Linked DNA regions of Geothrix sp. 21YS21S-2. Each later gene encodes a partner of the first gene's protein in a complex. Links are inferred from orthologs where the notes say so. Each region holds a gene or a part of one and is shown on either strand. Other genes may lie near its edges. The genes, in order: RAH40_RS14530 and mnmG.

Region 1 (14,523 bases):
GCAGCCAGATGCGGTTGCCGGTATCGGGCCACTCCAGGGTGAGCAGGCCGTCGGGGTAGACCCTCACGGTCTCCACGAACTTCTTGCCGGGGATGGCGACGGTCCGGTTGCCGCGCCCCTCGACGGGGATGACGGCCTCGAAGGCCAGTTCCATGTCGGTGGCCTTCAGTGTCATCTCGTGGTCCTGAACTTCCACCAGGACGTGCTGGAGGATGGGCAGCGTCACCCGGCGTTCCAGCGCGTGCTTGAGTATCCCGAGCGTCTTATCAAGACGTTCCTTGGAAACCTGTACTTGAAAGTTCATGATTCACCCTGATTATGCTGAGTGGCGGGCCAACCTGCGGAAATGACAGTCAAACCCTTAGTGTATCTGGAAAGGACGCCTCTGGGCAGGTGTGGGTCTCGGAGGCGGTGATGCGGATTGCGGGCCCGAGCCCGGAAGGGGATCACCCTGGGCGGGCCTTCTCCGCAGCGGATCCACAGGGGGGTCGGGCCCGGAGTGTGGAAACGTAACTTAAGATCTTTAATATCATTGGATGCTGTTGAGCAGGGAGTGCACCAGCTTGTGGAAATCGGCATCCTTCTGCATGCGGTTCTTCACCGAGTCCAGGGCGTTCATGACCGTGGAATGGTGCATGCCGTTGAAACTGTTGCCGATTTCGGTGAAGGAGGCGGCGGTGAGTTCGCGCGACAGGTACATGGCCACCTGGCGGGGCAGGAGGATGACCTGCTGGCGGGTCTTCTTCTTCATGAGGTCGCTGAAGGAGATGTTGAAGGTCTCCGCGGTCATCCGGCAGATGCGCTCCATGGAGATGGAGGCGGTGGCCTCGGAGCCCGTCTGCCCCAGGAAGGCCTCCTGGGCCACCCCAAGGCTGGGGGAGACGCCGAGGAAGCTGCTCTGGAACACCACGCGGGTGAGCAGGCCCTCCAGGTCGCGCACGCTGCCCTTGGCCTTGTGGGCGATGAAGGTGATGACGTCCTCGGGCACCTCGGGAAGGTCCTTGAAGACCTCGTCGTCGAGCTTCTTGCGCAGGATCGCCACCCGGGTCTCGAAGTCGGGGGGCTGGATATCGGCCGTGAGGCCCCATTTGCAGCGCGTGATGAGGCGGTCGTGGAGGCCCTCGAGCCGCTGGGGCGGCTTGTCGGAGGTGATGACGATCTGTTTGCCGTACTGGAGGAGGTATTCGAGGATGTAGAAGATCTCCTCCTGGGTGCGCTCCATCTTGCCCAGGGTCTGCACGTCGTCCAGGAGCAGCAGGTCGTTCTGCTGGTATTTCTTGCGCATGGGCTCGGTGTTCTTGGCCCGGATGGCGATGGTGAGCTCGTTGAAGAAGTTGTCCACCTTGAGGTAGGCCACCCGGAGGTTGGGCGCCTTGGCGAGGATGCCCTTGCCGATGCCGATCATCAGGTGGGTCTTGCCCAGCCCGGAGCCTCCATAGATGAAGAGGGGGTTCATGTTGAGGGTTGAATTGGGCTTGCCGTGGCTCTCGACCACGGCGTTGGCGGCGGCGAAGGCCAGCTGGCTGCTGGGGCCCACCACGAAACGGTCGAGGGTGTAGCGGTGGAAGCCCTGGGGGAAGGGCGAGTCCAGGGGGGTCTCCTGGACGGCGGGGTGCGCGCCCTTGCCCTTGGCGGGCTGGACCGGGGCCTTGGCGTCGCCCGCGACCATGAAGGCCAGGCGGAGGTTGGCCAGGTCGCACTGGACGAGGACGTCGTGGAACTCCTCGGCAAGCTGCTGCTCGATCCAGATCCGCGCGGAGGGCGACGGCACCTGGATCAGGAGGGTCGTGCCGTCGAAGTTGACGGCCTTGCACGGCTCGATCCAGTCATGGAAGGTGCGCTCGGGGAGATGGGTGGCCAGGCCTTTGCGAAGGGTTTCCCAGAGAGCGTGTGAATCGTTCGTTTGCATGGGAGGCCCTTTTTTCGATGGTGAACCCGCGCTGCCCGAAGCGGAAAACCGCTGCGGGCCTGGCGTCGGGTTGGTCCCGGAACTCCGGTCTGGATTCGGGAGAACTACTTTATCACCTGGAACCGGAGGTTGGGACCTCTCTTTGGGGTTGAGAGATCGAAGACCTGCTGGTAGCCTCAAAGGTTCGCCCTTTCCCTCCGGATGGGGCCATGAGGTGGATCATGAAGCGGACCTTTCAGCCCAACAACCGTCGCCGCGCCAAGACGCACGGCTTCCTCTCCCGCATGAAGACCAAGAACGGCCGTCTGGTGCTCAAGCGCCGGCGCGCCAAGGGCCGGCACGTCCTCGCACTCTAAGTGCCATGAGGGTGGCCGGGACCTATCGGGTCGTGCGGCGCCAGGATCACGCGGTCCCCGAAGTGGTTCCCCGCCCGCTGCTGGGCAAGGAGCAGGCTTTGGACGTCCGGGTGTGGCGCACGGCCGTAGGCGTCGAGCCCATGCTCCTCGTCAACGCGTCCCGCAAGCAGGGGCGCGCCGTGCAGAGGAACCGGTTCAGGCGCAGGGTCCGGATGGCTTTCCTGCACGTGCTTCGTGAACAACCTTCCTTAGGAGGCAGCCTCGGCGTGGTGTGGGTCCGTCCCGCACGCAGCGCCAAGAAGGGCTGCCCATTCTCGTACCTGGAAATCGTCGGCCAGATCCGTCTGGCCCTGAGCCGTTGGGAATCCCGATGAACAACCGGAATATGGTGATCTTCGTTGTCGCCAGCATCCTCATGCTGGTGGGCTACAACTACGCCATGAACAAGTTCTATCCTCCGAAGCCGGTGCCCCCGGTGGTGAAGATGGCCCAGACGGCCAACCCGGCTCCCGCCGCTCCGGCGATGCCCGTCCCTTCGGCCGCCACAGCTGCCATTCCGGCTGCGGGCGCCGTGGATCCCCAGGCCCGGTTCACCCTCAAGACCTCCGCCCTCGGTCTCACCTGGCGCAAGCAGGACGGCGCCCTCGTGCAGGTCGAATGGAAGGACGGCACCCCCTTCCTCCCCGAGGCCCGCAAGGACAAGGACGGCCATGAGGTCTCCCTGGACTTCCCCGGACTGGGCAGCGCCTTCCAGACCCGCTTCGAAGGCGAACCCGTGGTGACTTCCGTGGAAGGCGGACGGAATGTCGTCTTCACTTCCACCCAGGGGGACAGGCTCACCTACCTGGTGCCCGACAAGGGACATGTGGTCGAGATGCGCTGGTCAAGCCCCCGGGGCGCCGGCCTGAACCTCCTTCCCATGCCCTCCAATCTATTGAATGTGCACAGCTTGGGCCGGGTGTTCACCCTTGACGCCAAGGGCGTCAACGACGTCGCCTGGACCGACATGATGAAGGATCCCTTCTTCAGCTTCGTGGGCGCCAAGCGCAAGGTCCTTCCCCCCGCCTCCTCCAAGCTGGGCATGGACGCCGGCGTGGACCTGAGCTCCAAGGGCCAGCGGGCCTGGTATTTCGCCGCCATCTGGGACGCTTCGGCGACCACCGTGCGCGATGCGGCCCAGGGCTACAACCTCCTTCCCGACGCTTCCGGCAACGCCTCGGCCCGCCTCTACCTGGGCCCCAAGCAGGCCGAGGAGCTGGGCGCCTTCCACGCCCCGGGCCGTCCCGCCGACGGCAAGATCTTCCAGAAGATCCTGGACTTCGGCTTCTTCGGCCTCGTGGCCCAGCTGCTCTTCCTCATCCTGCGCGGCATCCACCAGGTGGTGCCCAACTGGGGCTGGTCGATCGTCCTGCTGACCCTGGTCATCCGCGGCGCCCTGTGGCCCCTGAACACCAAGACCACCGTCCAGATGATCCGCATGAAGGAGCTGGAGCCCCACCAGAAGGCCCTCCAGTCCAAGTACGAGAAGTTCGGCAACGACATGGCCAAGAAGGCCGAGATGCAGAAGGAGCTGATGGCCTTCTACAAGAAGAACGGCCACAACCCCATGGGCGGCTGCCTGCCCATGGTGCTCCAGATGCCCGTGTTCTTCGCCCTCTGGTCCATGCTGAACGCCGTCTACGAGCTGCGGCACGCGCCCTTCGCGTTCTGGCTCAAGGACCTCTCCGCCCAGGACCCCTTCTACGTCCTGCCCATCCTCATGGGCGTCTCCATGATCGTCCAGCAGGCCATGACCCCTTCCGTGGGCGACCCCACCCAGCGCAAGATGATGATGGTCATGATGCCCGTCATGTTCACCTTCTTCTTCGCCTCCACCCCCTCGGGCCTCTGCCTCTACTACCTGATGTTCAACCTCATTGGCATCCTGCAGACCTGGCTGGTCATGCGGTCCTACAAACCCCAGCCTGTGGTGGTCTGATCCGGAGGAAACATGCGCAAGGCCGCTTTGCCCCTTGAACAGGTTCCCGAACGCGTCGCCCAGTTGTGCGGCCACCTGGGCCTGAAGGTCACCGCCGAGCCCGGCCCCTCCGGGGACGAGACGCTCTTCCCCAACCGGATCGTGCTGGATGGCCCGGACGCCCATTGGCTTGCCGCCAACAAGGGCCTCGGCCTGGACGCCCTCCAGTTCCTGGTGCACGAGGCCCAGGGGGAGCGGGAGGAGAACCGGCAGGCCTACCTGGACGTCCAGTCCTTCCGCCTCTTCCGCATGAAGGAAGTGGTGGCCATGGCCGCAATGGCTGCCGAGCGGGCCAAGACCCTGGGCAGCTACACCTTCGCCTCCCTGAGCCCCCGGGAGCGCCGCTGGGTGCACCTGGTGCTCAGCCGGCAGCCCGGCTTCACCACGGAGAGCGAAGGCACCGGCACCTTCAAGGCCCTGAAGGTATCCCGGGTCTAGACCCCCGGGGGTCAGCATGCTCGACCCCATCTGCGCCCCGGCGACCCCGCTCCTGCCCTCGGCCATCGCCGTGGTGCGGGTTTCGGGTTCCGGGCTGGCTGATCGCCTAAGGCCCCTGGTGACCCTGCCTGCCGCCCGGCAGGCCGGCCTGCGGACCCTTGTCTGGGACGGCTACCGGGAGCGCTGCCTGGTGCTCCACTTTCCGGGGCCCGGAAGCTACACGGGCGAGGACCTGGTTGAATTCCAGCTGCACGGCAACCCTCTCCTGGTGCGGCGCTTCCTGGAGCATCTGGGGGGGATGGGCATCCGCATGGCGGAGCCCGGCGAATTCAGCCGGCGGGCCCTGCTCAACGGCAAGCAGTCGCTCCTGGAGGTGGAGGCCCTCCGGGATCTGGTGGCCGCGGCCACGGACACCCAGCTGCGTCAGGCCCAGGCCCGGAGCGGCGGCGTGCCGGCCTGGGTCGCCGGGGCCAGGGCGGCCCTGGCCCCCTGGATGGCCCGGGCCGAGGCCAGCGTGGACTATGGGGAGGACGAGGGCATCGGCCTGGATGTGGAGGCCATGCAGGCCGCCCTGGCCCCGGCCGCCGCCCTGTTCCACGTGGAACAGGGCAGGGCGGCGGGGGCGAAGTGGCTCCGGGACGGTATCCGGATCGCGCTGGTGGGCCGGCCCAACGCCGGGAAGAGCACCCTTTTCAACGCCATGTCCGGCCAGGACCGGGCCATCGTGACGGATCTTCCCGGCACGACCCGGGACGTGCTGGAGGTGCGGGCCCAGTGGGCGGGCCTCCCGCTCTACCTTTTCGACACGGCGGGGCTGCGCCATGCCGAGGACCCGGTGGAGCGCCTGGGGGTGGCCCGGGTTCGGGAGGTGCTGGAGCAGGTGGACCTGATCCTCCATCTGGTGCCCCTGCCGGACGCCGCACCGGACCCGGATATCCTGGAGCGGCTGGAGCCCTTCCGGGCCAAGGTGCTCACGGTGCGCAACCAGTCGGACCTGGGGGGAAACCCCTGCGGAGATCCCTGCGTCTCCGCGGCCGCGGGCGACCTGGAACCCCTGGCGGAGGCGCTCCGCCGGAGGTTCCTGGGGGCCCTGGCGCCGGACGCGTGCCTGGGCGCGCTGGATACGGCCCGGCAACGCGGGATCCTCGATGACCTGGTGGTGCAGATGGACCTCCTGGGCCAGCTGGGACCCGCCTCGCCCCCCGAGCTGGCCGCGTCCCTGCTCCAAGGCGCCTGGGGCCTCCTGGCGCGGCTCACCGGGGAGGACCGGGCGGAGACCTCCCTGGATCAGCTGTTCTCAGGGTTCTGCCTGGGGAAGTGACTTAGACTGGATCCGGAGTGCCACATGAATCCTGGTTTCGAGGCGGTCATCGGTCTGGAGGTCCACGTCCAGCTGTCGACCCGGTCAAAGATGTTCTGCGGCTGTCCCAATGCCTACGGTGGGGAACCCAATTCCCGCACGTGCCCGGTGTGCCTGGGCCTGCCCGGGGCCCTCCCGGCGCTCAACGCGGCGGCGGTATCCGCCGCCCTGCGCCTCGGCCTGGCGGTGGACGCGGATCTTCAGCCTCGGAGCACCTTCTACCGCAAGCAGTACGTCTACCCCGACCTGCCCAAGGGCTACCAGATCACCCAGGGGCCGGTGGCCATCGTCGAGAACGGGCATGTCATGATCCCGGGGGATCCGGTGGTGCGGGGATCCGAAGGCCCCGTTCGGGCGGGCATCGAGCGCGCCCACCTGGAGGAGGACGCGGGGAAGTCCATCCACGATGCCCACGGGCGGCATTCCCAGGTGGACCTGAACCGGGCCGGGGTGCCGCTCCTGGAGATCGTGGGCGCGCCCGACCTGCGCAGCGCCCAGGAGGCCTCGGACTACCTGAAGACCCTCCACCGGCTGGTGACGTTCCTGGGCATCTGCGACGGGAACCTGGAGGAAGGGTCCTTCCGCGCCGATGCCAATATCAGCGTGCGGCGTCCCGGGGAGCCCCTTGGCACCCGGGTGGAGATCAAGAACCTCAATTCGTTCCGGTTCGTGCGCATGGCCCTGGACTACGAGATCGCCCGGCAGACGGCCCTTTTGGAAAAGGGCGAACGCTTCGATCAGGAAACCCGGGGCTGGGACGCGGACAAGGGCGAGACCCGGAGCCAGCGGAGCAAGGAAGCGGCCATGGACTACCGCTACTTCCCGGAGCCGGACCTGCCTGCCCTGATCCTCACCGGGACGGAGATCGAGGCGGCGCGCGCGGCCCTGCCGGAGCTGCCGGAGGCCCGCTGCAGGCGGTTCATGGCCCAGCACGGCCTGACCGCCTACGAGGCCGGGATGCTGGTCCAGACGCCCGCCTTCGCGGCCTACTTCGAGGAGGTGGCCCGGTGCTCCGGCAACGGCAAGCAGGCCGCGAACTGGATGCTGGGCGAAGTGAGCCGGACGTTGAACGAAGGCTCGGGAAGGCTCGAGGAGCTGGGATTGCCACCCGAACACCTGGGCGAGCTGATCCGCCTGGTGGTGGAGGGCGTCATCAACCTGAATACCGCCAAGGAGGTGGTCTTCCCTGCGCTGCTGAAGGGGGAGGGGACCCCTGCCGGGCTGGTGCGGAGCCGGGGGCTTGCGCAGGTGACGGACCGTGCCGCCGTGCAGGAACTGGTGGACGGGGTGCTTGCGGCCCACCCGGGCCAGGTCGCGGAGTTCCGCGCCGGGAAGGTGGCCCTGCGGGGGTTCCTGGTGGGGCAGGTCATGAAGGCCGGCAAGGGGCAGGTCGATCCCAGGCTGGTGAACGAAGCCATCGACGAAGCGCTGGCACGGTAGGAGGACCCCATGGAGGAACGGCCCGAGGATCCCAGGGAAGGGCCGCCGCACGGGGGCGACCCGGATGCATGGAAATCCGTGGTCATGGGGCAGGCCTCCCGGGACCTGGTGCCGCCGCACCCCGAACCTCCGGAGACCCTGGAGGCGGAACTGGAGCGGGAGGCGCTGGAGGACCCCGCGGCCCATTCCAGGGAGGACCCCAACCCGCAGCCGACCCTCTGGCGGCTGGTGGTGCTCATCGTCGTGGCCGTGGCCGCGCTGTCGGTGGTGTTCGGCCTGGCAAGGTGACATGGAGGCTGCTGCCTGGGGGTGATACCATGGCCGCGATGCGGGGCGCGCCAATGCCCCCTGGGGAGTAAAGCATGGATCCGAAGGGTTGGGGCCTGAGCACGACTGCCATCCACGCCGGCAAGGGGCACAACGGAACCCGTTCCGTGACCACGCCCATCTTCCAGACCTCGGTCTTCGAACTCATGGAAAACGCCGAGGGCGCGGAGTTCGCGAACGCCATCGAACCGCCGCAGTTCTATACGCGGTGGGGCAATCCCAATTTCAGCGAGGTCCAGCAGGTGGTGGCCTCCCTTGAAGGGGCCGAGCGTGCGCTCGTGACCAGCTCGGGCATGAGTGCCTTCTCCACGGTCTTCGAAACCTTCTTGCAGCCGGGCGACCACGTGGTGGCCCCGGCCGCCGTGTACCTGGGTACCGAGCAGCTCCTGCGGCGCTGGGAGGCCCGCAAGGGCCTGAAGGTCACGTGGGTAGCCAATACCCTGGATGTGGCTGAATGGGACGAGGCCGTCACGGAACGGACCCGGCTGATCCTGACGGAGACGCCCTCCAATCCCACCCTGGCCGTCACGGACCTGGCCGCCATCGCCGCCATTGGCAGGCGCAAGGGCGTTCGAACCGTCGCCGACAACACCTTCGCGACCCCCATCTTCACCAAGCCGGTGGAACTGGGCATCGACCTGAGCATTTCCAGCGCCACCAAGTACCTGGGCGGCCACTCGGACCTGGTGGCCGGGGTCATCGCCGGCAGCGAGGCCGATATCACGGCCTGCTGGGCGACGGCCAAGCTCACGGGTCCCACCCTGGATCCCATCGCCGCGTGGCTGCTGCACCGGGGCCTGAAGACCCTCTACCTCCGGGTGCGCCGGGCTTCCGACAACGCGCAGTCCCTTGCCGCCTGGCTGCTTTGGCAGCCCCAGGTCGCCCGGGTGGACTACCCGGGCACGAAGGACCATCCGGGCCACGACGTGGCCACGCGGCAGATGCATGGCGGCTTCGGGGCCATGATGAGCTTCGAGCTGCGGGGTGGCCTGGTGGCCGGACAACGGTTCTGCGAGGCCCTCGGGATCATCACCCGGGCGGTGAGCCTGGGCGGGGTGGAAAGCCTCATCCAGCACCCGGCCAGCATGAGCCACCTGCGCACGGCCCCCGACGTGAAGGCCCGGCTGGGGATCACGGACGGACTCCTGCGCTTTTCCGTGGGCATCGAGGACGAGGCGGACCTCAAGGCGGACCTGGAGACCGGGTTCCTGGCCGCCGATGCGGCGAGGTAGGACGTGCGGCTGATCCTCAACGGCAAGGAACGGGAGACGCCCGACCTGGGCACGGTGGCGGACCTGGCCCAGTGGCTCATGCTCCCGGCCTTCGGCAGCGCCGTGGAGCTGAACGGGGTGGTGGTGCGCAAGGGCAGCTTCGGGACCACGTCCCTGAAGGACATGGACAGCCTGGAAGTGGTCCGCCTGGTGGGCGGGGGCTGATCAGAGCACGGCCAGCACGTCCCAGGATCCGCCAGGGAAGGCGGAGCGGGCCCTCAGGACGCCCAGCCGGGACACGTCCAGCTTGACCGGCGCGCCATGGGCGGGTTCGTCCGAGACGAAGCGGTGGAACTCGTCCACAAGGCCTTCCTCCAGGAGGCGGCGGGCCAGGATGCCGCCGCCTTCGAAGAGGACGCGTCCGACGCCCCGGGCCGCCAGTTCGTGGAGCAGGTGCTTCAGGCTGATGCCTCCGGGGCCCGGGGGCAACTGGAGGTCCTCCACGCCGCGGATGGGCGCACAGTCCTCCACGAGGGCCCTCAGGACGGGTTGGCCGGCAACGGGCAGCCATACCTTGCGGGTCCCGGGAAGCCGCCCCTGGCTGTCCAGGACCACCCGCAGGGCCTGCCGATGGGGGGCGGTAGGGTGGGGCCAGCGGTCGGTGAGCCGGGGATCATCCACCTCCACGGTCCAACGGCCCACGACCAGGGCCTCGGTGGCCCGGCGCAGGGCGTGGGCGAGGTTCTGGATTTCCGGGGAGGTCACCTGGGTGCTCTGGCCTTCTGGCCCCAGCGAGCCGTCGGCCCCAAGGGCCAACTTGAGCACCACCCAGGGAAGGCCCGTGCGGATCAGCTTGAAGAAGGGGGCGTGGAAGCGGGAACAGGCCAGCCCCAGGACGGATTCCGTCACCTGGATGCCGTGGGACCGGAGGATGGCGATGCCCCCGCCGTCGACCCGGGGGTTGGGGTCCTTGACGCCCACAACCACCCGGGTGACGCCGGCGCGGATGAGTGCGTCGGTGCAGGGGGGGGTGCGGCCGTGGTGGCAGCAGGGCTCGAGCGTCACGTAGGCCGTGGCGCCCCGGGTGTCCTGGTCCCTCAGTTCCGCGTCCCGGAGGGCCATGATCTCGCCGTGGGGGTCGCCGGCCCGCGTGTGGACGCCCTGGCCGATGACGGTCCCATCCTGCACGAGGACGCAGCCCACGGGCGGGTTGGGGCTGCTGAGGCCCACGCCCGACATGCCCTGGCGGATGGCCAGAGCCATGAAATGCTCGTCCCCCGTCAGGGTGGCCGGGTCCGGGAAGGGCCCGCCGCAGGCCAGTTCCCAGGCAAGGAACTCGGTGAGGGGCAGGGGTGCTTCACACATCGAGGAGGCCATCCACGAAGGTCTCGGGATCGAAGGGAATCAGGTCGTCCACCTGTTCGCCCACGCCCACGAAGGCGATGGGGAGCTTCAGACGTTCCAGGATGGCCACGGCCACGCCGCCCTTGGCGCTGCCGTCCAGCTTCGTGAGGATGAGGTCCGTGATGCCGGCGGCCTGCTTGAAGGCCTCGGCCTGGACGAGGCCGTTCTGGCCGGTCGTTGCGTCCAGGATGAGGATCACGCGGTGCGGGGCCTCGGGGATGACCTTCTGGAGGCTGCGGCGGATCTTCTCCAGTTCCCGCATGAGATGGTCCTTGGTGTGGAGCCGCCCGGCGGTGTCCACCAGCACCCAGGGGATGCCCTTGGCCAGGGCGCTGGTGGCGCCGTCGTAGGCGATGGCGGCGGGGTCGCCTCCCATCTGGTTGCGGATGACCGGAACGCCCGCGCGCTTGCCCCACAGCTCCAGCTGATCGATGGCGGCGGCCCGGAAGGTGTCGCCGGCGACCACGAGGACCTCCTCCCCCCGTTCCTTGAGGTGGGCGGCGAGCTTGCCCAGGGTGGTGGTCTTGCCCACCCCGTTCACGCCCACCAGGAGGCACACCTGGGTTCCCTGGCTGGCGAAGGGCCGCGGGGGAACCTGGCGCAGGATCTTCAGCAGCTCGTCCTTGAGCACGGCCTTGGGGTCGATGTCCCCGGAACGCTTCATCTCGAACCTGAGGCGGTCCATGAGGCGCTTGACGCCGTGCACGCCCAGGTCGGCCTGGAGGAGCAGGTCCTCCAGTTCCTCCAGCTGGTCCTCGTCCAGGCGGCGCAGGCCCAGGAGCCGGCCCATGGGGGCCAGAACCAGCTCCTGGGTGCGCTGGAGACCCTGTTTGAATTTGTTGAACAGATTACCGAAAAGACTCAAAGGAACCTCGGGGGGGCGGGGTGCGCCGTTCCATGTGGAACATCGCCCTATCGCTTGATAATAGGGAGGCTAGGGGTGAACGGTCATTTCCGGGCGCGGGGCTTCTTGCGCTTTTCCGGGCGGACCCAGCCTTCCAGGGCGAACTCGAAGACCTCCTCCACGTGCTTGACGGGGTGGAACCGGAGCTTCTTGCGCACCTCGGGGGCGATCTCCTCCAGGTCCTTCTGGTTGGCGAAGGGGATGATGATCTCCCTCACCCCCACGCGCAGGGCGGCCAGGGCCTTCTCCTTGAGGCCGCCGATGGGCAGGGCCTCGCCCCGGAGGTCGATCTCCCCGGTCATGGCGAAGGTGTTGAGCACGGGCAGGCCCTTGAGGACGGACAGGAGCACGGTGGCGATGGCCAGGCCGGCGCTGGGGCCGTCCTTGGGGATGGCCCCTTCGGGGAAGTGGATGTGGAGATCGTTCTTCTGGAATACTTCGGGGTCGATCTCGAAGGCGTCGCTGCGGCTGCGGATGTAGCTCAGGGCCGCCTGGGCGCTTTCCTTCATGACATCGCCCAGCTGGCCGGTGAGCACGAGGGCGCCCTTGCCGGGCATCTTGAGGGCTTCCACGAAGAGCACCTCGCCTCCCGTGGACGTCCAGGCCAGGCCGGTCACCACGCCCACCCGGGGGGCCTTGAGCCGCTCGTCCTGGAGCAGCTTCACGGGGCCCAGGAGGTCATGGACGTTCTTGTCGCTGAGGGTGATCTTCGTCTTCAGGTCGCCTTCGGCGACCTTGCGGGCCACCTTCCGGCAGACGGTGCCGATCTCCCGCTCCAGCTGGCGCAGGCCGGCCTCGCGGGTGTAGCCGGTGATGATGGCCTGGAGGCCCTTGGGGCTGAAGGTAACCTGCTTGTCGGTGATGCCGTTCTTCTCCAGCTGGCGGGGAATGAGGTGGCGCTCGGCGATGCCGATCTTCTCCTCCAGGGTGTAGCTGGAGAGGTGGATGATCTCCATGCGGTCCCGGAAGGCGGGCTGGATGGGGTCCAGCTCGTTGGCGTTGGTGAGGAAGAGCACCTGGCTGAGGTCGATGGGCACGTTCATGTAGTGGTCGCGGAACGTGTGGTTCTGCTCGGGGTCCAGCACTTCCAGGAGGGCGGCCGAGGGGTCGCCCCGCATGTCCCGCCCGATCTTGTCCACTTCGTCCAGCATGATCACGGGATTCATGGACTTGACCTGGTGCAGCGCCTGGATGATCCGCCCGGGCATGGCCCCGACGTAGGTTCGGCGGTGGCCCCGCACTTCGCTCTCGTCATGGACGCCGCCCAGGGAGATGCGGCTGAACTTCCGGCCCAGGGCCCGGGCGACGCTCTTGCCCAGGGAGGTCTTGCCGGTGCCCGGAGGGCCGACGAAGCAGAGGATGGTGCCCTTGTGGTCGGGGTTGAGCTTGCGCACCGCCAGGTACTCCACCAGGCGGTCCTTGATCTTCTCGAGGCCGTAGTGGTCCTCGTCCAGGATGCGCTTGGCCTCCTTGAGGTCCAGGTTGTCCTCGGTGATGGTGCCCCAGGGCATTTCCGTCATCCACTCCAGGTAGGTGCGGGTGACGGCGGTCTCGCTGCTGTCGGGGTGCATGCGCTCGAGCTTCTTCAAATTGCGGTCGATCTCCAGGAGGGGCTCCTCCGGGACCTTCATCTTGGCCATCTTGTCGCGGAAGGCTTGGATCTCCTCGGCCAGTTCGCTGCCTTCGCCCAGTTCCTGCTGGATGGCCTTGAGCTGCTGGCGCAGGTAGTACTCCCGCTGGCTCTTGTCCATCTCGCCGCGGGCTTCCATGGTGATCTTCTGCTGCACTTCCAGCAGGTCGATTTCCCTCATGAGCAGTTCGTTCACGCGCTTCAGGCGCTGGGTGGGGTTGGCGATCTCCAGCACCTCCTGCATCTGGGGGGGCTTGAGATCCAGGTTGGAGGCCACCAGGTCCGCCAGGCGTCCGGGGCTGTCCAGGTTGGAGGCGATGACCAGCACTTCCTGGGGCAGGTTCTTGCCCAGGGCCACGGCCTTCTCCAGCGTCTGCTTCACGGAGCGCAGGAGGGCGTCCAGCTCGATGTTCCGCTCGGAGATCTCCGACTCGGACAGCACCTCCACCTTGGCCTTGAACTGGCTCTCGGTCTCGGTGAAGTACTCCACGCGCACGCGCTGGAGGCCCTGCACCAGGGCCCGGACGCGGCCGTCGGGGAGCTTCAGGACGCGCATGATCAGCGCCGCGGTGCCCACCTTGTAGAGGTCCTCCGGGCCCGGGTCGTCCATCTCCATCTGCTTCTGGGACAGCAGAAGGATCATCCGGTTCTCCACCAGCGCGGTGTCCACGGCCCGCAGGGACTTCTCCCGGCTCACGGAGAGGGGGAGGATCACGTAGGGGTAGACCACCACGTCGCGGAGGGGCAGGACGGGCAGCACGTCGGGGATCTTGGGGGACTCGTCAACGACCTGGGGGGCTAGGATTTCTTCGGCCACGGGATACCTCGATGTCTCAGTTTAACTTGATGTGCGTCAGCGGGTCTTGCGCCGCTTGGGGTGCCCCGGCCGCTCCGGTTCGACGCCGGGGAAGAGCGGGGTGGATTCGAAGGGAAGGCCGTCGGCCGCAGGAGTCGTTTCCTTGGGGTTGGGCCGCGCGGGAGGCGGGGCGGGGGGCGCGGGCCGGGCCGCCGGGGCCTGCCTCGCCGGGGGCGCGGGGGCGGGGGGAGCCACCATCAGGCCCTCCAGGGCCTTCACGAAGTCCGGGAGGTCCTTGAAGTCGCGATAGACGCTTGCGAAGCGGACGTAGGCCACGGAATCCAGCCCCTTGAGGGCGTCCATGACCATCTCCCCAAGCTGCCGGCTGGGGAGTTCCCGGTCGCTCATCTCCATGAGGCGGGCCTGGATGTCGCCGGCCACCTCCTCCAGCTTCCCCAGGGGCACGGGGCGCTTCTGGCAGGCGGCGGTCATGCCCCGCATGAGCTTGTGGGGGTCGAAGGCCTCCCGGCGGCCATCCTTCTTGACGATGAGGATGGGCAGTTCCTCCAGGCGCTCGTAGCTGGTGAAGCGGCGCCCGCACTTGAGGCACTCTCTGCGGCGCCGGATGGCATCCCCTTCCCGGGATTCCCGGGAATCCACCACCTTGTCTTCGATATGGCCACAGAAGGGGCAACGCATGTCTCCAGAGTAACCCAAAGGCGTGGCCCGGA
Region 2 (14,585 bases), 150 kb from region 1 along the record:
AAGGCGATCCAGGTCACCGGGCCGGTCCTGGAGGTGGAAGGGGAGATCGCCGAACTGCACCGGGGCTTCTGGAAGAGGACGTAGATCCTTCCTCGCCGAGGAAAACAGGATCTATCGGCCGCTCTTCTTCCAGTCGGCCAGGAAGCCTTCGATGCCCTTGTCGGTCAGGGGATGGGCCAGCATCTGGTCGAAGACCTTCGTGGGGATCGTCGCCACGTGGGCGCCGGCCAGGGCGGACTCGGTGACGTGGCGGGGGCTGCGGATGGAGGCGGAGAGGACGTTGGTCTCCAGGTCGTAGTTGGTGAAGATCGTCACCAGGTCCTCGATGAGCTCCATGCCCACGGCGTTGATGTCGTCCAGGCGGCCCACGAAGGGGCTCACGTAGGTGGCGCCGGCCTTGGCGGCCATGAGGCCCTGGGTGGCGCTGAAGCAGAGGGTGACGTTGGTGCGGATGCCCTCGGCCTTGAAGGCGTGGGTGGCCTTGAGGCCCTCGGCGGTCAGCGGCACCTTCACCACGACGTTCTTGTGGATCTTGGCCAGGAGGCGGCCCTCCTTGATCATGGTGGGGGCGTCCAGGGCGATGACCTCGGCGGAGATGGGGCCGTCCACGATGGCGCAGATCTCCTCGATGATCGCCTCGAAGGGCTTGCCGGATTCCTTGGCGATGAGGCTGGGGTTGGTCGTGACGCCGTCCAGGATCCCCCATTCGTTGATGCGCTTGATTTCGCTGATGTTGGCAGTGTCGATGAAGAATTTCATGGGGTCTCCGGTGGGGCCTGGAGGTCGCGCGCCCCGTCGACGTCGGGACCGGCCGGGGCGCGCGGGGTTCGCCTGCCAAGCACCCCCATTCTCGCAGGTCCCCGGGGGCGCAGGAAGTGGCCCTGGTTACAATGGGGCTCAGGAGACCTCCCATGCCCTTGACCGAACTGGCCGTCCTGGACCGCGGATTCGTGAAGCTGGTGGACCACATGGGGTCCGACCTCAGCGTGGTGAACGCCGCACGGGTGTCCTTCGGAAAGCGCAAGGAGGTGTACGACGAGGCGGACGGCAAGCTCATTTCGTACCTGGCCGAGCACGACCACACCTCGCCCTTCCGGCACACGGCTCTAACTTTTCATGTGAAGGCACCGATCTTCGTCTTCCGGCAGTGGATGAAACACCGCATTGCCAGCGAATTTAATGAAATCAGCGGCCGCTATGTGGAGTTCCCAGAAGATGAATTCTTTGTTCCCGAGACCTTTCGCCGCCAAGCCAAGGTGAACAAGCAGGGATCCGAGGGCCAGGTGGACGGCGAGGCGAGAGACCAGGCCCACGCCCTGTTCCTGGACGCCTGCCGGAACGCCGTCGCCCAATACAAGAAACTCATCAGCCTGGGCGTCTGCCGCGAGCAGGCCCGCTGCGTGCTGCCCCTGGGGCTCTACTCCGAGGTCTACTGGACGGTCAGCCTCCAGGCGGCGGCCCACTTCATCCGGCTGCGCACCGACGGCCACGCCCAGTGGGAGATCCAGCAGTACGCCCACGCGGTGCGCCGCATGGTCGAGGAGCTCTTCCCCAACTCCCTCAAGGCCCTCCTGGAGAACGTCCACCCGTGACCCTCCCGCCCCTCAATCCCGCCCTGTTCCACCTGGACGCCGACCACCTCTGGCTCATGCACTGCTCCGAGGGACCCGTGCCCCGGTCGGTGGTGCGCAGCATCCGGGCCTACCTCCACAAGGAGCTGTGGCCCTGGGAGCTGAAGTGGAAGGAGGACTACCTGGGCATCCCGGACGCCCTGCGCCGGGAGGCCGCCAGGATCGTGGGCGGCGAGGCCGCGGACATCACCCTCACCCCCTCCACGTCGTCGGGCCTGGTGGCCGTGGCCCAGGGGATGCGCTGGAGCCGCGGGGACGAGGTGGTGGCGCCCCTGGGGGAGTTCCCCACCAACATCTGGCCCTGGAAGGCCCTGGAGGCGCGCGGCGTGCGGTTCCGGGAGATCCCCCTGTGGGAGGGGCACCAGGCCGGGGCCGCCGCATGGAGCTCCACGCCCCCCGCGGCCGGGGACGACGTGGAAGCCCGCCTGCTGGCCGCCCTGGGCCACTCCACCCGGGTCCTGGCCGTTTCCTGGGTGCGTTTCCAGGATGGCCTGAGGCTGGACATCGCCTCCCTGGGCGCGGCGTGCCGGGCCCGGGGGGTCCATCTGGTGGTGGACGGCATCCAGGGCGCCGGAACCCTGCCGGCGGACCTGTCGGGGGCCAGCGCCTTCGCCTCGGGCGGGCACAAGGGCCTCCTGGGCCCCCAGGGCCAGGGGTTCCTGTGGACCGACCCGGCCTTCCGCAAGGACCTGATCCCCCTGGGGTCCTGGATGTCGGTGGAGGAGGGCACCGCCTTCGACCGCGCCTCCACGGACCACGACCGCGCGTGGCTCGCGGACGGCCAGCGCATGGAGCCGGGGACCCTGAGCATCGTCTCCTGCGCCGGGGCCCTGGAATCCTTCCGCACCGTGAACGAGGCCGGCATCCCCGCCATCGCCGCCCACATCCGCCTCCTGCAGGAGCGCTTCCTGGAGGGGCTGGCGAAGAACCCCGCCTGGGCCGGGGAGGCCGGGCGCCTGCGGACCTTGCTGGAAGCGGGGCGCCTGGGCTCCATCCTGAGCCTCCACCACGGCGGCCGCGGACCGGCGGCCATGCACGAACTCCTCATGAAGGGCATGCGGCGGGGCGTCTACGCCTCCGTGCGGGAAGGCTACCTGCGGGTGGCCTTCCACGGCTGGCACGAGCCGGAGGACGTGGAACGCGTGGTGGATTGGCTGGAATAGTCGCTCTACCATGGAGGGTCGCCCCGGAGAATCCATGACCCCACTGCTCCTCAGCCTGCTGCTCGCCGCCGCCCCGGTGGTTCCCGACGGGGGGACCGTCGTGGCCAAGGGCCAGAGGTTCCTGGCCGAAGTGGCGCGCACCCCCCAGGAGCAGGCCCTGGGCCTCATGCGCCGGCAGTCCCTGGCCAAGGACCGCTGCATGATCTTCCTCTACCCCGAGGAGGGCAACCGCAGCATCTGGATGAAGAACTGCCTCATCTCCCTGGACGTGGCCTGGGTCAGGGAGGACGGCACCATCGTGGAGACCGCCGAGGCCGTGCCCCCCTGCTCCCCCATGCGGGGCGACGACTGCCCCACCTACGGCGGGGCCGTGCTGTCCCGGCACTTCGTGGAGTTCCCCTCAGGCACCCTCCGGCGCCTGGCCCTGCGCAAGGGGGACCGCCTGGGATGGAGCCTGGTCCTCAGTGACGGCGCCACCGTCACCGGCGGCCTCCCGGTGCCCGCCGAGGGCGCGAAGCACAAGAAGGGCAAGAAGAAGTAGCTACCCGACCGGGACGTCGGCCTCGGGGACCTTCTTGACGGGGGGCTCGACGCCCCTCCACCCGGTCCTCCAGGCCAGGTTCATGGCCAGGGAGCCCAGGATGAACGCCGCGAAGAAGTAGACGAAGAACCGCTCCCGCAGCACCGGGATCATGGCCAGGACGAAGAGGATGGCCAGGGTCAGGAGCCGGGCCGCGCCCGGGCTCGCGGAGCGCTTCTTGAAGCTGGGGAAGCGCACGGTGGAGACCATGAGCAGGCCCACCAGGACCAGCAGGGCCGCAAATACGTAGGCCACCCACGGCCGGGTGGGGGCTTCGGGCCAGCAGAGGATCACTGCGGCGACGCAGGCGGCGCCCGCGGGGATGGGCATGCCCACGAAGAAGCGGGAGTCCACGAACCCGACCTGGACGTTGAACCGGGCCAGGCGCAGGGCCCCGCAGGCCACGAAAAAGAAGGAGGCCCCCCAGCCCACGGCGCGCAGCTGGGGATCGGCCAGGCCGAGCTGGAAGAACCCGTAGCGGTAGGCCAGGATGGCGGGGGCCATGCCGAAGCTGAGGACGTCGGCCAGGGAATCGAGCTGAACGCCGAATTCCGTGGCGGTATTGGTGGCCCGGGCGACGCGGCCGTCCAAACCGTCGAATACACCGGCGGCGAGGAGCAGGCCGGCGCCCCACAGGAAGTTGACGCCCGGGTGGTCACCCGCGGCGTTGATGGACATGACCACGCTGGAAAACCCGCAGAGGACGGACAGCAGCGTGATGGCGGAGGGCAGGGCGAACTTGGACCGGGCCACGACCCGCCGCCGGCGCTCCCGGCGCTCCTCAGGGTTCATTTTCTGTTTCATGTACCCGATTCTCCCACTAAACCCTTGTGAGGCGTGCGAGCAAATTTACCAGTCCGGCTCCGGCACCGATTATGCTGGCAACCCCCTGGAACCCTGCCTACATTGGGAAGACTTGACTGGAGGGATCCATGGACAGGGTGCTGCAATTCGTTCTGGTGGTGGTGCTTCTGGTCCTGACGGGGTTCATCGTTCCCCTCCTGCTCCAGCTCATGCGCACGGCCAAGGCCGTGGAGGCGCTGGCCGAGAGCGCCCGGGAGGACCTGCGGCAGATCTCACGGGACGTGCACCAGACGCGCGAGAGCCTGGACCGGGTGACGGGCCTGGTGGAACGGAGCCTCGAGTTCCCGGCGACCGCGGGAGGCCTGGCCGTGGCCCTGGTGCGGTCCCTGACCGGCCTTTTGGACCGCGGGCCCTCACCTTGGCTGGAGGCCCTCCTGACAGCGGTGAAAATCGGCATATCTTTCTTCAAGCGGCCCCCTGGGGACGCCACTGAAAAGGAGACGCCACATGAGTGATTCAAGGGATACCACGGGTTCCACGCTGCTGTTCTTTCTCCTGGGTGCCGCGGTGGGCGCGGTGGTGGTGGCCCTCACCACCCCGAAGACGGGCCGGGAGCTGCGGGGCGACCTCAAGGACATGTCCAACAAGGTTCGCGACAAGGCCCGCCGCCTCGGCAACGAGATCTATTCCAACGCTGCCGACGGCGTGTCCGACGAGGCGTCCCGGGGCTGATCCCGTATAGACTGGGTGCCGTGGGGCATTCATGCAGCTGGTGGTCATAGGAGGCGGGCACGCGGGCATCGAGGCGGCGAACATCGCGGCCAGGATGGGGATGCCCACGGTCCTCCTCACCATGAATCTGGACCAGCTCGGCCAGATGAGTTGCAACCCCAGCATCGGCGGGGTGGGCAAGGGGCACATGGTGCGCGAACTGGACGCCCTGGGCGGTGCCATGGGCCGGCTCGCGGATGCCACGGGCATCCACTTCCGCATTCTCAACGCCAGCCGCGGGGTGGCCGTGCGGGGCCCCCGGGCCCAGGCCGACCGGGTCAAGTACCGCACCGCCTCCCGCAACCACCTGGAGCGCCTCCCCGGCCTGCGCCTCGCCCAGGGCCTGGCAGCCGAGCTGAAGTGGGCCGGGGGCCGGCTCTGCGGCGTGGACCTGGTGGACGGCTCCTTCCTCCCTTGCGACGCGGTGGTGGTCACGTCCGGCACCTTCCTGAACGGCAAGGTCCTCATCGGGGAGCGCAAGCTGGATTCCGGGCGCGCCGGGGAGCCCCCCTCCACCCATCTGGCCCAGCAGCTGCGGGCGCTGGGACTGCGTTGCCGGCGCCTGAAGACCGGCACCAGCCCGCGGGTCAACGCCGACACCATCGACTTCAGCCTCCTCGAGCCCCAGTGGGGGGACCCGGTGCCCCGCCCCTTCAGTTTCTTCAGTCCGGGGATCCACCAGCGGCAGGTGCCCTGCCACATCGTGCACACCACGGCGGAGACCGAGCGCGCGGTGCGGGAGAACCTGGGGCGGTCCTCCATGTACGGGGGCCACGTGGAAGGGGTGGGCCCGCGCTACTGCCCCTCCATCGAGGACAAGTTCGTGAAGTTCCCCGGCAAGGACAGCCACCAGATCTTCGTGGAGCCCGATTCCCTCGAGACCCGGGAGATCTACCTGGCCGGCCTTTCCACCTCCATGCCCGTGGACGTCCAGGAACGCATGGTGCGAAGCCTCCCGGGCTTCTCCCGCGCCGAGATCCTGCGCCCCGGCTACGCCATCGAGTACGACAGCTTCGACCCCCTCCAGCTCACCCGGGGCCTCCAGGTGAAGGACCTCCCGGGCGTCTGGTTCGCCGGGCAGATCAACGGCACCACCGGCTACGAGGAGGCCGCGGGGCAGGGCCTCATGGCCGGCGTCAACGCCGTGCGGAGCCTGCGCGGCCAGGAGCCCGTCGTCCTGGGGCGGGACCAGGCCTACATCGGCGTCATGATCGACGACCTGGTCACCAAGGGCACCGACGAGCCCTACCGCATGCTCACTGCCCGGGCCGAGCACCGCCTGGCCCTGGCCTGCGACCTCGCCGACGCGCGGCTCCTGGACGTGGCCCGGGAGGTGGGGGCCCTGTCCCCCGGGGAGCTGGCCACGGTGGAGGCGCGCATGGATCGCCGCGTCCGCCTGCGGGAGCAGTGCGAGGCGGCGTGGGTGGCCCCCACCTCCCCCTTCGGCCCCGTCGCCGTCCGGGCCGGCCTGACCCTGGCCTCGGGCATGACGCTGCTGGACCTCCTCCGGCGCCAGCAGATCACCCCGGAGCTGGCCGACGCCGCCCTGGACCTGCTGGACGGCTGGAATCTTCCCCAGGAAGGCTGGGATCCCGACTGGGAGCGGGACATCCTGCTCTTCGAGACGCGCTACCAGGCCTTCCACGAACGGGAGACCCGCCTTCTCCAGGGCCAGCGCGCCTGGGACCACGTGCGGATCCCCGTGGACTTCCGGGTGGAGCACCTGCCCGGCCTGAGCACGGAAGTGAAGGAGAAGCTCCAGCGCCACCGCCCCGAGACCCTGGGCCAGGCCTCCCGGATCCCCGGCATCACCCACGCCGCCGTGACCCTCCTGCACCTGCTCCTGGAGCGGAACCGCCCCGCCTGAAGTCAGGTATTTTCCCTTCTCGCCGAGGCAGCCGAGGTTCGCCGAAAAAGCTCGGTCAACCCAGTCTTTTCACCAGGTCCTTCAGATACTCCAGGAACGGCTCCCGCAGGTCGTCCCGCTTCAGGGCGAACTCCACGTTGGCCTTCAGGTAGTCCAGCTTGTCCCCGGTGTCGAAACGCCGCGCCGGGATGGGCGCCGCCACCAGTCGCCCCGCCTCGGCCATGACCATCAGCGCGTCGGTGAGCTGGTACTCCCCGCCCACGCCGGGCTTGATGCGGGCCAGGTGCTCGAAGACCTCGGGCAGCACCACGTACCTCCCGACCACGGCCCACCGGCTGGGGGCATCCTCGGGCCGGGGCTTCTCCACGATGTGGTCGACGTCCCACCAGGGCAGGCCGGGGGATCCCGGCCTGCTCACGATGCCGTAGCGGGACACGTGGCTCTCGGGCACCTCCTGCACGCCCACCACGGACTTGCCCGTGGCCTCGTAGGCGGCGATGAGCGCGCCCAGGGCGGGGTCGTCCTCGTCGAAGACGTCGTCGCCCAGGAGGAGGGCGAAGGGCTCGTCCCCCACGGCGTGCCGGGCGCAGAGCACGGCGTGGCCCAGGCCCAGGGGCTCGCCCTGGCGCACGTAGGAGAACTGGCCCAGGTGGGTGATGCCCTGGACGAGCTTGAGGTCCTCGCTCTTGCCCCGCCGGTCCAGGGCCTCCTCGAGCTCGAAGGCCACGTCGAAGTGGTTCTCGATGGCCTGCTTGCCGCGACCCGTGATGAGGACGATGTTCTCGATCCCGGCGTGGATGGCCTCCTCGACCACGTGCTGGATGACGGGCTTGTCCACCAGGGGCAGCATCTCCTTGGGCTGGGCCTTGGTGGCCGGCAGGAACCGGGTTCCCAGGCCCGCGACGGGGATGACGGCTTTCCGGATCTTCTGCATGGCCAATTATGGCATGGCGGGGAGGGGGAAGCGCATGGTGGTGCCCTTGCCCTCCTCGCTCTCGATGTGGATCTCGCCTCCGTGGGCCCGGATGATCTCGCGGCAGATGGCCAGCCCCAGGCCGGTGCCCTTGCCGTCGGGCTTGGTGGTGAACATGGGCTTGAAGACCTTGGGCAGCACCTCCGGCGGGATGCCCATGCCCGTGTCGGCGAGGCTCACCAGCCAGCGGCGCCCCTCGGGGTCGGGCTCCACCGTCAGGTCAAGACGGCCCCCGTCGGGCATGGCGTCCACGGAGTTGTTCACCATGTTCAGGAAGAGCTGCTCCATCTGCTTGCGGTCAACGTGCAGCACGCAGGGATCCGGCGCCTGGAGGCCGAAGGTCACCCCGTGGCTGGCCAGCGTCGGGCTCCAGAGGCGCTGGAGATCGGCCATCAGGGGCCCCAGGGGCACGGGCTCGGGGTGGATCCGGGGCCGGCGGGTCGTGCTCATCATCTTCCGGACGATGTCCCCCACCCGCTCGATCTGGCCGCGGATGACGCCCAGGCGGTCCCGGGTGCGTTCGGAGACGTCGCTCTGCCCCTCCAGGAGCTGCAGGTGGCTGTTGACCAGGTTGAGCGGGGTTCCCACCTCGTGGGCAAAGGCCGCCGTGAGCTGGCCGGCGACGGCCAGCCGCTCCTGCTGGCTCAGCTCCTCCCGCAGCAGGGCGTTGCCCTCCATGAGGTTCTCGAGCTCCTGGTTCTTGGCCTGGAGGGCCGAGAGGGCGTCGTGGATGCGGTTCTGGAGGCCTGCGTTGAGGCCCTTGATCTCGGCGATGAGCTGCTCCCGTTCCAGGGAGGCGCGCTCGAGCTGGGCCGCCATGAGGTTGAAGCGGTTGGCGATGATCCCCAGCTCGTCGTTGCTGCGCACGTCCGTGCGGGCCGAGGGATCCCCCCGCTCCAGGCGGGTCATGGCGTCCGTGATGCTGCGGATGGGCTCGGTGACCACCGTGGCTAGGATCACCCACAGCAGGATGAACTCGCCCAGGAGCACGAAGGGAAGCCTGACGTAGGTGTTCCGGAGGTTGTGGTCCCACACCGTCTCCCAGTGCTCCAGGTCGCAGTAGGTGCGGATCAGGCCCAGGGGCGGCTGGCCCTTCTTGGGATTCTTGATGGGCAGGTAGAACTTCCAGGCCCGGTTGCCGGTGTTGAGGTCCACCAGCTCGGCCTGGGGCCCGCCCCGCATGTAGCTGCCGATCTCCTTGCCGAAGGTCACCCCCGCGTCGTCCGCGGAGGACGTGACCAGGGCCACCTCGTCGGCGCCCTCCCGCCTGAACACGTCGATCTGGAAGATGCTGCGGTCCTCGCCCGCCAGGCCTTCCAGGAGCTCCTCGAGGGCGCGCTGGTTCTTGAAGTCGTGCAGGTCCTTGTCCCAGCGCTGGAGGATCTCCGTCTCCACCACCGACGAGGTCTCCCAGGCCAGGTTCCGGGTGTAGTTGAGGATCTCCCGGCGGCTGTTGCGCGTGATGGAGTAGGCCACGGCGATGGTGAGCAGGCTGGTCACGAGGGCCGTGACGATGAAGAGCTTGGCGTGGAGGCTGCGGAACCACCCCAGGGGGACGTATTTCATGGGTTCCCTTCACCGGGCAGGCCGAGGCCCTCCCTCAGCGCGGTCCTGAACGCGGCCAGCGGCATGCCCGCGGCCGCGATCCGGAACCGCTCGTAGGCGCCCAGCCGGGCTTCGCCCACGTAGGCCAGGAGCTCCAGCGTCCCCGAGGCGAGCCGGGCGCGGCTCCTCGCCGCCAGGCCCTCGTAGAGATCCTGGAGGAGCTCCTCCAGCATGGCGAGGTCATGGTGCTCCCCCAGGGCCGTCTGGAGTTCCTTGAGCTGTCTGAGCCGGGCCTCGGGCGGGGCCTCGAAGGCCGCTCCCAGGACCTCCAGGGCATAGCGGAACCGCTTGACCCGGATGCGCGCCGCGTGGAGGGCGGGCGGGTCCTCCCGTTCCAGGAGCCCCGGCAGGGGCGAGAACGCCGCCTCCAGCCTCGGGTCCAGCGCGTCCCAGACGTCCGCGGCCAGGTTTCCGGGAAGGAAGGGGTCGGGAAGGCTGGGCACCTTGAGGAGGTCGGGCAGGCGCTTCAGGGAGAGGCCCTCCAGGTCCCGGGCCATGGCGCGGCGGGCCTTGCCCCGCTTGGCTTCGAGCACCTCCAGGGCGTGCTCCAGGGCCGAGCCCGTGGCCAGCCCCGGCACCGCGAGGCGCTCCAGCCACGCGCTGTGCACGTCCAGCTCCCGGGTCAGGCCCAGGGCCCGGGTGAGCTCGCGCAGCCTGCGTCCCTGGCGCCGGAAGCCGGGGTACAGCTCGGGCCGCACCAGATCGAGGACGCTCCGCAGCCTCCGGGAGCCCACCCGCACCTGATGGAGCCCTTCGGGGTCCTGCTGCCAGGCCGGGTCCGCCAGGAGCCCGGCAAGGTGGTCCACCCGCGCCTCCAGGGCGCGGTGCAGGAGGATGCTGAGTTCCAGGGCATGCATGTGACCATCATAGAGAAGAAATAATCCGCACGCCGTTCCCGGATGCGAAATTTTGGCGTAAAATCCCTGGACGAGGTACGGATGGACAGCATCAACATCAAGGGCGCCCGGGAGCACAATCTCAAGAACGTGGACCTGGTCCTTCCCCGGAACAAGCTGGTCGTCATCACGGGGCTGTCCGGCAGCGGCAAGTCGAGCCTGGCCTTCGACACCCTCTACGCCGAGGGGCAGCGGCGCTACGTGGAGAGCCTGTCCGCCTACGCCCGCCAGTTCCTGGACCAGATGGAGAAGCCCGACGTGGACAGCATCGAGGGGCTGTCCCCCGCCATCTCCATCGAGCAGAAGACCACCAGCCGCAACCCGCGTTCCACCGTGGCCACCGTCACCGAGATCTACGACTACCTTCGGCTCCTCTTCGCCCGGGTGGGCCAGCCCCAGTGCATGGCCTGCGGCCAGCCCATCGCCAGCCAGACCATCCAGGAGATGGCGGACCAGATCCTCGCCCAGCCCCAGGGGATGAAGATCCAGGTGCTCGCCCCGGTGGTGCGCGCCCGCAAGGGCGAGTACAAGAAGCTCCTGGCCGACCTGATGAAGCGCGGCTACATCCGGGCGCGGGTCAACGGGGCGATGCTGGACCTCACCGACGGCGTCCCCGACCTGGACAAGCAGAAGAAGCACACCATCGAGGTGGTCATCGACCGCCTCAAGAACGCCGAGGGCATCAGCACGCGCCTGGCCGACAGCCTCGAGATCGCCTGCAACCTCGCCGAGGGCTCCGCCCTGGTGGACCTGGGGGGAACCGAGCGCCTCTTCTCCTCCAAGCTCGCCTGCAACAACGCCAAGTGCCAGCGCTTCGGCATGGGCATCCCGGACCTGGAGCCCCGCTCCTTCAGCTTCAACTCGCCCTTCGGGGCCTGCCCCACCTGCGACGGCCTGGGCTTCAAGCGCCAGTTCGCCGAGGAGCTGATCGTGCCCAACCCCGAGCTGAGCATCAGCCAGGGCTGCATCGTCGCCAGCGGCTGGAAGTCCGCCGGGGAGGACGGGTGGCGGGCCCAGTTCCTGGGCCAGCTCTCCAAGGCCCTGGCCTTCAGCCTGGACACGCCCTGGAAGAAGCTCTCCGCCGACGTGCGCCGCGTGCTCCTCTACGGCCTGGACCGCAAGATGAAGTTCGTCTACCAGAACAAGGGCAACCGCTACGAGTTCATGCACAACTTCGAGGGCGTCGTGGGCAACCTCGAGCGCCGCTACCGGGAGACCTCCAGCGAGGAGATCCGCGCCGAGATGGAGGAATCCATGCGGATCACCCCCTGCGAGGCCTGCGACGGCACCCGGCTCAAGCCCGAGATCCTGTCGGTTTTCGTGGGGGGCCTCCACATCGCCGCCGTGAGCGCCATGAGCGTGCGGGACGCCCGGGTGTGGTTCGGGAACCTGCGCCTGGAGGGCAAGGACGCCGTCATCGCCGGCAAGGTGTTCAAGGAGATCAACGAGCGCCTGGGCTTCCTGGACGACGTGGGCCTGGGCTACCTGACCCTGGACCGCTCCGCGGCCACCCTCAGCGGCGGCGAGGGCCAGCGCATCCGGCTGGCCACGCAGATCGGCTCCAAGCTCCAGGGCGTCATGTACGTCCTGGACGAGCCCAGCATCGGCCTCCACCAGCGGGACAACCAGAAGCTGCTGAACACGCTCAAGGAGATGCGGGACCTGGGCAACACCGTCCTGGTGGTGGAGCACGACCTGGAGACCATCCTCGCCGCCGATCACGTGGTGGACCTGGGTCCCGGCGCCGGCGAGCACGGCGGCTACGTCGTGGCCCAGGGCACCCCGGAGGAGATCAGGCGGAGCGAGGCCTCCATCACGGGCCACTTCCTCTCCGGCAGGGAATCCATCGCCGTGCCGCGCAAGCGCCGCAAGGCCACCCGCGGCCACATCCAGGTCACCGGCGCCCAGGAGAACAACCTGCGCAAGGTGGACGCCGCGTTCCCCATCGGCCTGTTCACCTGCGTCACCGGCGTCTCGGGCTCAGGCAAGAGCACCCTCGTGAACGAGATCCTCTACAAGGCCCTGGCCAACCAGCTGCACCAGGGCGCCCACGTGGTGGGCAGGCACAAGGCCATCAAGGGCCTGGAGCACGTGGACAAGGTCATCGACATCGACCAGGCCCCCATCGGGCGCACCCCCAGGAGCAACCCCGCCACCTACACCGGGCTCTTCACCCCCCTGCGGGACCTCTTCTCCCAGCTGCCCGAGAGCAAGGCCCGGGGCTACACGCCCGGCCGGTTCAGCTTCAACGTCAAGGGCGGCCGCTGCGAGAAGTGCGAGGGGGACGGCGTCCTCAAGATCGAGATGCACTTCCTGCCCGACATCTACGTCACCTGCGAGCAGTGCAAGGGCAAGCGCTACAACCGGGAGACCCTGGAGATCCACTACAAGGGCCACAGCGTCTCGGACGTGCTGGCCATGACCGTGGAGGAGGCGCTGGCCCTCTTCGGCCCCATCCCCGTGCTGGCCAACAAGCTCCAGACCCTGTCGGACGTGGGCCTGGGCTACATCCGGCTGGGCCAGAGCGCCACGACCCTGTCCGGGGGCGAAGCCCAGCGGGTCAAGCTGGCCCGGGAGCTGTCAAAGCGTCCAACCGGGCGCACCCTCTACATCCTGGACGAGCCCACCACGGGCCTCCACCTCAAGGACATCCAGAAGCTCCTGGAGGTCATCGGGCGCCTCATGGACGCCGGCAACACCGTGGTCGTGATCGAGCACAACCTGGACGTCATCAAGACCGCCGACCACATCCTGGACCTGGGCCCCGAAGGGGGCGCCGAGGGCGGCCTGGTCATCGCCACCGGCACCCCCGAGGAGGTCTCCCGGAACAAGGCCAGCGTCACCGGCCGCTATCTGCGGCCCTATCTTAAATAATTCTAACCCTTGGTGTCGATCGTCCTGCCCAGGTGGGCCGGGGGCGGAGCCTTGGGGGCCTCCGGAGCCTTCTGCTGGGCCTGGACGGGGGCCTGCTTGGGCGTCTCCACCTTCGCGGCCTGCTGGTGCTGCTGGATGCCGGTAACCTTCATGCGAACCCCCTGGAAAAGCAGTCAAGCGGATGTGTCGATGGTGCGGCCAACGCCGCCGGAGCTGTCGATGAGGCGGGCCAGGTCGGCGCCCTCGGTCCGGGCCATGTCCAGCACCTTGCGCTCCACGCCCACGCCCAGGGCGGACCGCGTCAAGGCCGCCTGCTGGCCGATGATGCTTTCCACGGAAAGGCCTGCGTCCACGGGAGTGCTCCTGAACTGAGCTTATCGGTCCTTGACGGGCTTCACTTTAGGCAAACGCGCACGCAACAGCGCAGCGGCGTCCTGGAGGGAGAGTTCTCCGCCCTTGATCTGGGCCGTTGCCGCCCGGTTGACCTCGGCGATCGCATCGAAAACCTCGCGTCGGTGGACCTGCACCTCCTTGGGCGCCTTGATGCCCAGGCGCACCCCATCCTTGCTGACGCCCACAACCAGAACCTCGATATTGCCATTGATAATGAGCGATTGATCCAGCTTCCGGGTGATGACAAGCATGGGGACCTTTCAGGCTACTTGTCCGAAATAACGGGAAACTTGAGGGGGAACTGCTCGGTGTTCAGCACCACCTGCCGCCCCTGGCGGGTGCGCAGGTTGATGAGGATGGGGCCGGCCAGGTTGGCGGTCATGTGCCGCGGGTCCTCGGGAATCACCACCAGGGCCAGCACCAGGGCCTCGGAGGGGTCCTCGATGGCGAGGGCCTTGGCGTCCTCCCCGGACAGGGGAACCTGGTAGTCGATCTTGATGGCGGCCACATCGATGCACACGAAGTGGATGTCTTCCCGGTCCATGGGCTGGAGGAACTTGAGGGGGTAAGCGTCCGAGGGCTCGAGCAGCATGAAGCGCCGGAGCTCGGCGAAACCGATGAGCCCGGCGGGAAAGGCGATCTCCCCTTCGTCCCGGGGAAGGAACACCGGGTACTGCAGCGGGAAGACCCGGGTGTCGAGCTGGGCCTGCACGCCCTTGCGGGTGCGGGTGTTGATGACCAGCGGCCCCGCGAGGTTGGCCGTCATGCGGCGGGGATCCTCGCCCGGCACCACCACGATGACGAGGACCAGGGCGTCCTCGGGCTTCTCCAGGGCCAGCGCCTCGGCATCCTCCGGGGAAAGCGGAACGTCGTAGTCCAGCCTCACGGTCGCCGCGTCCATGCACGCGAACGAGATGTCCGGCGAGGCCACGGCCTGGAGGAACTTGAGGGGGTAGGTCCCTTCCGGTTCGAAGACCCGGAATTCCGTCAGCGCCGGGAAGCCCGCGAGGGCCCTTGGGAAGGTGACG

What was found.
Region 2: the proteins of RAH40_RS14530 (region 1) and mnmG are in contact, whole or in part, in a solved structure (PDB 9HIP), measured with the Escherichia coli proteins. The link is inferred for Geothrix sp. 21YS21S-2 from one-to-one orthologs.

Annotation. Positions count from the first base shown.
Region 1 is NZ_CP132910.1:3,305,590-3,320,112, forward strand. What follows is about bases 3,965-6,888. They hold RAH40_RS14530 (tRNA modification GTPase), read left to right. Parts: upstream 3,965-4,736; coding sequence 4,737-6,041; downstream 6,042-6,888. Other genes in these bases: yidC (membrane protein insertase YidC), read left to right, coding at 3,965-4,243; RAH40_RS14525 (R3H domain-containing nucleic acid-binding protein), read left to right, coding at 4,256-4,720; gatB (Asp-tRNA(Asn)/Glu-tRNA(Gln) amidotransferase subunit GatB), read left to right, coding at 6,066-6,888. Outside these bases: dnaN (DNA polymerase III subunit beta), read right to left, coding at 1-304; chromosomal replication initiator protein DnaA, read right to left, coding at 530-1,909; rpmH (50S ribosomal protein L34), read left to right, coding at 2,131-2,265; RAH40_RS14515 (ribonuclease P protein component), read left to right, coding at 2,328-2,639; more of yidC, read left to right, coding at 2,636-3,964; more of gatB, read left to right, coding at 6,889-7,520; RAH40_RS14540 (hypothetical protein), read left to right, coding at 7,530-7,808; RAH40_RS14545 (PLP-dependent aspartate aminotransferase family protein), read left to right, coding at 7,883-9,079; sulfur carrier protein ThiS, read left to right, coding at 9,083-9,283; bifunctional diaminohydroxyphosphoribosylaminopyrimidine deaminase/5-amino-6-(5-phosphoribosylamino)uracil reductase RibD, read right to left, coding at 9,284-10,423; signal recognition particle-docking protein FtsY, read right to left, coding at 10,416-11,327; lon (endopeptidase La), read right to left, coding at 11,411-13,813; transcriptional regulator NrdR, read right to left, coding at 13,850-14,491. UniProt on the Escherichia coli protein: Exhibits a very high intrinsic GTPase hydrolysis rate. Involved in the addition of a carboxymethylaminomethyl (cmnm) group at the wobble position (U34) of certain tRNAs, forming tRNA-cmnm(5)s(2)U34.
Region 2 is NZ_CP132910.1:3,452,467-3,467,051, forward strand. Bases 4,393-7,378 are described here. They hold mnmG (tRNA uridine-5-carboxymethylaminomethyl(34) synthesis enzyme MnmG), read left to right. Parts: upstream 4,393-4,941; coding sequence 4,942-6,816; downstream 6,817-7,378. Other genes in these bases: RAH40_RS15205 (hypothetical protein), read left to right, coding at 4,393-4,693; RAH40_RS15210 (YtxH domain-containing protein), read left to right, coding at 4,686-4,910; galU (UTP--glucose-1-phosphate uridylyltransferase GalU), read right to left, coding at 6,872-7,378. Outside these bases: RAH40_RS15175 (nucleoside deaminase), read left to right, coding at 1-84; fsa (fructose-6-phosphate aldolase), read right to left, coding at 112-759; thyX (FAD-dependent thymidylate synthase), read left to right, coding at 912-1,592; RAH40_RS15190 (aminotransferase class V-fold PLP-dependent enzyme), read left to right, coding at 1,589-2,794; RAH40_RS15195 (DUF192 domain-containing protein), read left to right, coding at 2,829-3,335; pssA (CDP-diacylglycerol--serine O-phosphatidyltransferase), read right to left, coding at 3,336-4,178; more of RAH40_RS15205, read left to right, coding at 4,307-4,392; more of galU, read right to left, coding at 7,379-7,750; RAH40_RS15225 (sensor histidine kinase), read right to left, coding at 7,757-9,355; RAH40_RS15230 (CHAD domain-containing protein), read right to left, coding at 9,352-10,251; excinuclease ABC subunit UvrA, read left to right, coding at 10,333-13,164; RAH40_RS15240 (hypothetical protein), read right to left, coding at 13,167-13,316; RAH40_RS15245 (hypothetical protein), read right to left, coding at 13,338-13,517; carbon storage regulator CsrA, read right to left, coding at 13,539-13,808; flagellar assembly protein FliW, read right to left, coding at 13,823-14,585. UniProt on the Escherichia coli protein: NAD-binding protein involved in the addition of a carboxymethylaminomethyl (cmnm) group at the wobble position (U34) of certain tRNAs, forming tRNA-cmnm(5)s(2)U34.